Regions from separate parts of the Serratia sp. A07 genome, predicted to be linked through region 1. Evidence: predicted binding sites of a transcription regulator. Region 1 holds the regulator's gene; each other region holds the start of a gene.

What was found. The regulator Fur, encoded in region 1, represses iron uptake genes when iron is present. The targets are predictions, from matches to a motif close to ATAATAATGAGAACNACTATCAA.
Region 2: a site for Fur is predicted at 791-813, ahead of AC4PR2_RS12470 (Nramp family divalent metal transporter). Genes of this name have one in related genera too.
Region 3: a site for Fur is predicted at 759-781, ahead of entS (enterobactin transporter EntS). Genes of this name have one in related genera too.
Region 4: a site for Fur is predicted at 1,151-1,173, ahead of exbB (tol-pal system-associated acyl-CoA thioesterase). Genes of this name have one in related genera too.

What each region holds. Positions count from the first base shown of each region.
Region 1 covers NZ_JBZXDO010000003.1:333,273-335,475, forward strand. Annotated here, with positions in the region: gene AC4PR2_RS05315 (beta-N-acetylhexosaminidase) at 1-771, shown strand, start outside; gene fur (ferric iron uptake transcriptional regulator) at 1,017-1,463, opposite strand; gene fldA (flavodoxin FldA) at 1,793-2,203, opposite strand, start outside.
Region 2 covers NZ_JBZXDO010000009.1:185,911-188,113, reverse strand. Annotated here, with positions in the region: gene AC4PR2_RS12475 (NupC/NupG family nucleoside CNT transporter) at 1-475, opposite strand, end outside; gene AC4PR2_RS12470 (Nramp family divalent metal transporter) at 853-2,088, shown strand; gene AC4PR2_RS12465 (DUF2502 domain-containing protein) at 2,130-2,203, opposite strand, start outside.
Region 3 covers NZ_JBZXDO010000035.1:27,442-29,644, forward strand. Annotated here, with positions in the region: gene AC4PR2_RS23355 (enterobactin synthase subunit F) at 1-681, shown strand, start outside; gene entS (enterobactin transporter EntS) at 858-2,114, shown strand.
Region 4 covers NZ_JBZXDO010000005.1:223,738-225,940, reverse strand. Annotated here, with positions in the region: gene exbD (TonB system transport protein ExbD) at 1-93, opposite strand, end outside; gene exbB (tol-pal system-associated acyl-CoA thioesterase) at 97-1,077, opposite strand; gene metC (cystathionine beta-lyase) at 1,509-2,203, shown strand, end outside.

The DNA of each region.
Region 1 (2,203 bases):
GCCACCTCGCGCGTGGGCGTCAACTTCTGGGATACCCTGTACTGGGGCGGTTTCGATAGCGTCAACGACTGGGCCAACAAAGGGTATGAAGTGGTGGTTTCCAACCCGGACTACGTCTACATGGACTTCCCTTACGAGGTGAACCCGGACGAGCGCGGTTACTACTGGGGCACCCGCTTCAGCGACGAGCGCAAGGTGTTCAGCTTCGCGCCGGATAACATGCCGCAGAACGCGGAAACTTCAGTCGACCGCGACGGCAACCACTTCAACGCCAAGAGCGATAAGCCGTGGCCGGGCGCCTACGGGCTGTCCGCTCAGCTGTGGAGCGAAACCCAGCGCACCGATCCGCAGATGGAATACATGATTTTCCCACGCGCGCTGTCGGTGGCTGAACGCGCCTGGCACCGCGCCGGTTGGGAGCAGGACTACCGCGCCGGCCGCGAATACAAAGGCGGGGAAACCCACTTTGTCGATACCAAGACGCTGGAGAAAGACTGGCTGCGCTTCGCCAATATCCTGGGGCAGCGTGAACTGGCCAAGCTGGACAAAGGTGGCGTCGCTTACCGTCTGCCGGTGCCGGGCGCACGCGTAGCGGGCGGCAAGCTGGAGGCGAATATCGCGCTGCCGGGATTGGGCATCGAGTACTCCACCGACGGCGGCAAGCAGTGGCAGCGCTATGACGCCAAGGCCAAGCCTGCGGTGTCCGGTGAGGTGCAGGTGCGTTCGGTTAGCCCGGACGGCAAGCGCTACAGCCGCGCCGAGAAGGTCTAAGCCCGGTGCAACGGCCTGCTGCCCTGGCGGCGGCCGTATAACGAAGGGGGAATGCGTTCGCCCGCGCGTGTCGGCGTAGGGCGGACGTTGTAGTGAGAGTAGTACGTGGAGTAGCAGTGCCGCTGCAATTGTGATATTTCATGACATGATTTTCCCCCGGCTTGTCCGGGGATTTTTTTGCCCTTTGCACGGCAGGCATAAAAAAACCGCCTCGGTGTGAGGCGGTTTTTCATAGCCGGTCAGGCTTATTTCTTGTCGTGCAGCGTTTCGTCTTCGCGACAGTCACCGGTTTCACAGTGGCCGTACAGGTACAGGCTGTGGTTGGTGAGCTTGATGCCGTGCTGCTTGGCGATGTCACGCTGCCGCACTTCGATGGATTCGTCGCTGAATTCGATCACTTTGCCGCAGTCCAGGCAAATCAGGTGATCGTGGTGATGCTGTTGGGTCAGCTCGAACACGGACTTGCCGCCTTCGAAATTGTGACGTGTCACAATGCCCGCATCGTCAAACTGGTTCAGTACGCGATAAACCGTTGCCAGCCCGATCTCTTCGCCCATATCAATCAGTTTTTTGTACAAATCTTCCGCACTGACGTGATGGCATTCCGGATTTTGCAGTACTTCCAGGATTTTGAGTCGCGGAAGCGTGACTTTTAAGCCGGCCTTCTTCAATGCGATGTTGTTGTCGGTCATGCGAATTCAGTCCTGTTACTATGCTAATCAAGTTGAGGCGTACTCGCCTGTGGCATCGGTCGGCACAAAGAGTTAATGCGTCTCATTATAGAACCGGTTGTACTAAATGGAAACCGCCGGTTGTTAACAAAGATATAATTGCACTATTGCATGTTTTGCATGCAACGCCTTGATGGATGGGATAAACCGATATCTCAGTCTACCGTGACGGGGTGGGAAGTTACAAATCTGTAGCTTCTATCGCAGCAATCCCTGCTGCCGATGACGGCCCTGTGGGCACACTATGCACTTTACAGGGCCTTTGTTCAACCTTTCGCCAGTGCCGGGGCTTAGCCGACGATATCGGCCAGGCTCAGCTCTTCGACGATTTGTTTGACCCAGGCGTCCACGCGCTCGTTGGTCAGTTCAGGCTGGCGGTCTTCGTCGATCGCCAGACCGATGAAGTGATCGTCGTCCGCCAGGCCTTTGGAGGCCTCGAAGTGGTAGCCTTTGGTCGGCCAGTGGCCCACGATGGCCGCGCCACGCGGTTCGATGATGTCGCGGATGGTACCCATCGCGTCACAGAAGTATTCCGCGTAGTCTTCCTGGTCGCCGCAGCCGAACAGCGCCACCAGTTTGCCGTTGAAGTCGACTTCTTCCAGCGTTGGGAAGAAATCATCCCAGTCACACTGCGCTTCACCGTAGTACCAGGTCGGGATACCCAGCAGCAGGATATCGAACCCTTCCAGGTCTTCTTTGCT
Region 2 (2,203 bases), on a different contig from region 1:
CCAGGATATCCTTGTAGGCGATGAAGTTTTCGGATTGGCCCAGGATCAGCGAGCTGACGGCGTTGAACGACTCCAGCTTGCCCATGCCGTTCACTTTCGACAGCACGGTACCGATAATACGGATGATGAACGGCAGCACCTTGATGTACTGCAGAATACCGATCAGCGCCGAAATGAAGACGATCGGGCACAGCACCTTCAGGAAGAAGAACGCCAGGCCTTTGTCGCCCATGCCGCCGAATACGAAATCAGTCCCTTGTCCCGCAAACCCGAGCAGTTTGTCAAACAGCGCGGCAAATCCTTTTACGAAGCCCAAACCCGCTTCCGAATGCAGGAAAAAGTAGGCCAGCAGTACTTCGATAACCAGTAGTTGAATAACATAGCGAATGCGGATGCTTTTACGATCGCGGCACACCAACAGGGCCAGGATCGCCACCACCACTATCGCCAACGCAAAGTGCGCAATATGGGACATGTTTGCTCCAAATTTGAGGCAGGCTGAATTTCGGCTGTCATTTTATGTAACGCTACGTTTAAAAACGAGACTTCTATTGCAAATATGGAAAATCATAGTGGGAGTTCTCCTAAAGTGTTGCGTAAAAGCATAAAAAATCAAGATGTTAAAGCAGCAATAGGAAATTCGTATTCTTGTGCTAACCTGTCTTTCAGGGGTATTGCAGCCCAAATCCCATCAGAAAAGCACGGAAATCGGCAAGCTCCGCGCTGAACCCTTCGATAAAACCGTTAATGTTGGCTATTACAGAGATAAGTTTTACCGCTCTAAATGCGCTTGATAATTATTATCATTTATATAGAGTGGAGATAAACGTAATTTCAGTAAGGGTTCAACATATGCTGAACAGTCGCGTGGTTGAAACCACCTCCGGGCGCTCCGCCAGAAAAATCAAACTCTCGCTGATGGGGCCCGCCTTCATCGCTGCTATCGGCTATATCGATCCCGGTAACTTCGCCACCAACATCCAGGCCGGCGCCTCGTTCGGCTACAGCCTGCTGTGGGTGGTGGTTTGGGCCAACGTGATGGCGATGCTGATCCAGCTGTTGTCCGCCAAGCTGGGCATCGCCACCGGGAAAAACCTGGCCGAGCATATTCGCGATCGCTTTCCGCGGCCGGCGGTGTGGGCTTATTGGGTACAGGCGGAGATCATCGCCATGGCGACCGATCTGGCCGAGTTTATCGGCGCGGCGATCGGCTTCAAGCTGCTGCTCGGCGTTTCCCTGTTGCAGGGCGCAGTGCTGACCGGCATCGCCACCTTTTTAATCTTGATGCTGCAAAAGCGCGGGCAAAAACCGCTGGAGCTGGTGATTGGCGGCCTGCTGCTGTTCGTCGCCGCCGCTTATATCGTCGAGCTGGCGTTCTCCCAGCCGCAGCTCGCGCCGCTGCTGAAGGGCATGGCGCTGCCCGATCTGCCTAACGGCGATGCGGTATTTCTGGCCGCCGGGGTATTGGGCGCCACCATCATGCCGCATGTGATCTACCTGCATTCTTCGCTCACCCAAATCGGCGGCGAGCACGACAAGGCGGAGCGCTATGCCGCCACCAAAGTCGATGTCGCCGTGGCCATGACCATTGCCGGTTTCGTTAACCTGGCGATGATGGCCACCGCCGCCGCCGCGTTTCATTTCAGCGGCCACAGCGGCATCGCCGATCTCGACGTGGCTTACCTGACGCTGCAACCGCTGCTCGGGCAAGCCGCTGCCACCGTGTTTGGCCTGAGCCTGGTGGCCGCCGGCCTCTCCTCTACCGTGGTGGGCACGCTGGCGGGGCAGGTGGTGATGCAAGGGTTCGTGCATTTCCATATCCCGCTGTGGCTGCGGCGCGCGGTGACCATGCTGCCGTCGTTTATCGTCATCATGCTGGGGATGGACGCGACGCGCATTCTGGTGCTGAGCCAGGTGCTGCTCAGCTTCGGCATTGCGCTGGCGCTGGTGCCGCTGCTGGCTTTCACCGGCAATCGGGCGCTGATGGGGGAGATGGTCAACGGCCCAGTGGTGCAAAACCTGGGTAAGCTGATCGTACTGGTGGTGGTGGGATTGAACGGCTATCTGCTGATCGGCAGCGTGCTGTAGGCAAAAAAAGCGCGGGCCGGCATGGTGCCGGCCCGTCGTCGTTAATCGCGGTCGTCATCGCCGTGGCGGCGCCAGCGATCGCGATCGTGATCGTGATGGTGTTTTTTCTCTTTCT
Region 3 (2,203 bases), on a different contig from region 1:
CACCCGGCGTCCGGTTTCTCGTGGCAGTTCAGCGTATTGCCGCGCTATCTCGATCAGCACTGGTCGCTGGTCGGTATCCAGTCGCCGCGGCCGGACGGCCCGCTGGCGCTGAGCGAAGATATGGATCAGGTGGTGGATGCCCACCTGCAGACGGTGTTGCAGGTACAGCCGCACGGGCCGTACCATTTTATCGGCTACTCGCTGGGCGGCACGCTGGCGCAGGGCATCGCCGCCCGGCTGCAGGCGCGCGGTGAGCAGGTGGCGTTCCTCGGCCTGCTGGATACCTATCCGCCGGAGACCCAAAACTGGGACGTGATGCTGGACGACAACGTGTTGAAGGAAGTGCAGCGCGAGCGCGAGCAGTTCTTGGCGGTGTCGCAGGATACGCTCGATCCGGCGCTGGGCGAGACGCGCACCGCGATGTTCGACAATATCGAAGCCAACTACGCCGATTCGGTGCGGTTGCTGTCGCACACGCGCACCGCCCGCTTCCGCGGCCAGGCGACGCTGTTCGTCGCCAAACGCACGTTGCAGGAAGGGATGGACGTGCAGCAGACCTGGTCGCAGTACGTCGATGCGCTGCAGGCGCACGAGCTGGACTGCGCGCATGTCGATATCGTTTCGCCGGCGTCGTTCAAAGTGCTGGGGCCGCTGCTGAACCGGATCTTGCGCACGCTGTAATCGCGCCCGTCATCTCGCCGCCAGGCACGGGGATTACCCCGCGTGTGGCGGCGTTTCTTGCGGTTGCTCACAGTTGAATATCAATGAGTTTTATTATCATTATTGATTTCGCCATCTGTGCTAGCATAGCGCCCCGCAACTGCAGAATCCCCGTTTAAAGATGTGGTGAACAACCGATGAGTAGCAAACCCTCCATCCTGCTTGATTTTAGCCTGCTGAAAACCAACCGGGCTTTCCGCGCGGTATTCTGCGCGCGCTTTATCTCCATTGTGGCGCTGGGGCTGATGGCGATCGCCATCCCGGTGCAGATCCAGGCGCTGACCGGTTCCACCCTGCAGGTCGGGCTGGCGGTGACGCTGGCCGGCGGCGGCATGTTCGCCGGGCTGCTGATGGGAGGCGTATTGGCCGATCGCTATGAGCGGCGCCGGCTGATCCTGTTCGCGCGTTCCACCTGCGGCGTCGGCTTCGTCGGCCTGTGCCTCAACGCCCTATTGCCGTCGCCTTCGCTGGCGGCCATTTATCTGCTGGCGGTGTGGGACGGCTTCTTCGGCGCGGTGGGGGTGACGGCGCTGCTGGCGGCCACGCCGGCGCTGGTGGGCCGCGAAAACATCGTGCAGGCGGGCGCCATCAGCATGCTGACGGTGCGCTTCGGCTCGATTCTTTCCCCGGCGATTGGCGGCCTGGTGATTGCCCATATGGGCATTGCCTGGAACTACGGCCTGGCGGCGTTTGGCACCCTGTTGACGCTGCTGCCGCTGCTGAGCCTGCCGCAGCTGATGCCGCCGCCGCAGCCGCGTGAACACCCGCTGCGCGCGTTGGCGGGCGGCTTCGCCTTCCTGTTCCAGAACAAGGTGATCGGCATGGTGGCGCTGATCGGCGCGCTGCTGACCATGGCCAGCGCGGTGCGCGTGCTGTACCCGGCGATGGCGGAGAGCTGGCACATCGACGCTGCCCACCTCGGCTATATGTACGCCGCCGTGCCGCTCGGCGCGGCCATCGGTGCGTTCACCAGCGGGCGCGTGGCGCACGTGGCGCGCCCCGGCTGGGTGATGCTGCTGACGGCGATCGCGGCGTTCGCCGCCATTGGCCTGTTCGGCCTGATGCCGTGGTACAGCCTGGCGTTGCTGTGCCTGGTGGCGTTCGGCTACCTGAGCGCGCTGAACTCGCTGCTGCAATACGGCCTGATCCAGAGCCTGACGCCGGACAACTTCCTCGGCCGCATCAACGGCCTGTGGACGGCGCAGAACGTGGTGGGCGATGCGCTTGGCGCATTGTTGCTGGGGGCGATGGGCGCCTTCATGCTGCCGGCGATGAGCGCCAGCGGTTTCGGCTTCGGCGCGGCGGTGCTCGGCATCCTGTTGCTGTTCGCCATGGCCGGTTTGCGCCAGGTCACGCTGCACAAACCGGAGCCGCAGCCCGCCACAGAAAAGTAGTCGAACGCGTTAAGACAACGCTGTGGGATCAAATAGCAATGCTTATCATCGGCATGCGTAAAACCCACAGCGTTTATGTCATGATTTCG
Region 4 (2,203 bases), on a different contig from region 1:
CAACAGCACCAACATGACGTCGATAAACGGCGTCACGTTGATTTCATGCAGTTCGCCGCTGTCGTCCAGATCTTCATTTAAGCGCATCGCCATGACTCACCCCGCCCGCAGTTGGTGTGCGTGCTGTGAGCGCTTGGCTTCCGCCGTCGCGGCCAGATCCAGATCGCGGCCCTGCAGCAGCAAGACCTGCGCCGCCACATCGCCCACCTGGGCACGGTGGCCGCTGATGACGCGGGCGAAGATGTTGTAGATAACGACGGCTGGGATCGCCGCCACCAGGCCCATCGCAGTCGCCAGCAGCGCCTCTGCGATGCCCGGCGCCACGACCGCCAGGTTGGTGGTCTGCGAATGGGCGATGCCGATAAAGCTGTTCATGATGCCCCACACGGTACCGAACAGGCCGACGAACGGCGAGATGGCGCCGATGGTGGCCAGGAAGCCGTTGCCGCGGCCCATGTTGCGGCTGTAGGCCGCCACGCGGCGCTCGAGGCGGAAACCGGTGCGTTCCTTGATGCCATTGTTGTCGTTGGATTCCGCAGACAGCTCCAGCTCATTTTGCGCATCGTTCAGCAACACCGCGCTGACGCTTTCCGAGCCGAAGTTTTGCGCCAGCTCGGAGGCTTCATCCAACGAGCGCGCTTCGGCCAGCGCCAGCTGCTCGCGGCGCAGACGGCGCTTGGCGCGCAGCAGTTCGCTGCCTTTGGCGAACAGAATGGTCCAGGTCACGATCGAGGCCAGCACCAGGCCGATCATTACCGCTTTCACCACCGCGTCGGCGTGCTGGTACATGCCCCAAACGGACAGGTCCATGCCGCGGGTTTCCGGTGGCTGGATCGTTGGCGCCGGGTTCACCGGCGTGATGCTCTCCGGCGCGGCGGCTGCAGCAGGTGCAGGCGCGGTGGTCGGCGCAACGCTTTCGGTAACGGCCGGATTGGCCGCCGGCGCTGCCTGCACACTGCCGGCCAGCCCCACGACCAGCACCATAGAAGCCATCAGGCTGCGGCCGAAGGCCTTGCCCCACTGCGCCCGGCCCTGGCCGAACGATCCTTGATTTAAATTCTTGCCAGCCGTTTTCACGCTGTGCCTCCACCCATTACCGATCAAAATTAAGGAATAATTCAGCGTGCGATCATATCAAACCAACCGGGGATTGATAGTAGTTCTCATTATTATTTACCAAATAAACGAGAAAATTTTAGCCAGCCCCGCCGCAAAGCGCCAATCCGCGCCCGTTCACCGCCAAACGCCCCTTTTATGGGGTTATTTCGTTACTTTTCTCCCACAACGGCGCAACAACGCCGCGCTGCCGAACGGCGTCTTGACCGAGGAATGGGCTTCTCTCTCGCCCCCCGGCAGAAGGATGAGGCGAGAAAGGCGCGCCCGGCAGCCAATTATAGCCGTTTCTGTATCCGGAAGTTAAAACGTCTGGATGGCTATATTAACTCATGCTAACGTAAGGGCTATCGCAAACGGGCACGTGCAGAGCAACCAGAGGTGAGCCAGGTACCATGACGTCAAAACACATCGAAACCACGCTGATCGGCGCCGGCCGCGGCAAACGCTACACCCAGGGCTCCGTCAATCCCGTCACACAACGCGCCTCTTCTTTGGTTTTCGACTCCGTCGCCGCCAAAAAGCACGCCACTGCGCAGCGCGCCCACGGCGAGCTGTTTTACGGCCGACGCGGCACGCTGACCCACTTCGCCCTGCAGGATGCGATGGTGGAGCTGGAGGGCGGCGCCGGCTGCGTGCTGTACCCCTGCGGCGCAGCGGCGGTGGCCAATGCGATCCTGTCGTTCGTCGGCGCCGGCGATCACCTGCTGGTCACGGGTTCGGCGTACGAACCGACCCAGGATTTCTGCACCCATATCCTCGGCCGCATGAACGTCAGCACCACCTATTTCGATCCGCTGATCGGCGCCGACATCGCCACGCTGATCCAACCCAATACCCGCGTGGTGTTCCTGGAATCCCCCGGCTCCATCACCCTGGAAGTGCAGGACATTCCGGCGATGGTGCAGGCCATTCGCGCCGTGGCGCCGGAGGTGGTGATCATGATCGACAATACCTGGGCGGCGGGCGTGCTGTTCAAGGCGTTGGATTTCGACATCGACATTTCGATTCAGGCCGGCACCAAATACCTGATCGGCCATTCCGATTACATGCTCGGCACCGCCGTCGCCAACGCGCGCTGTTGGGATCG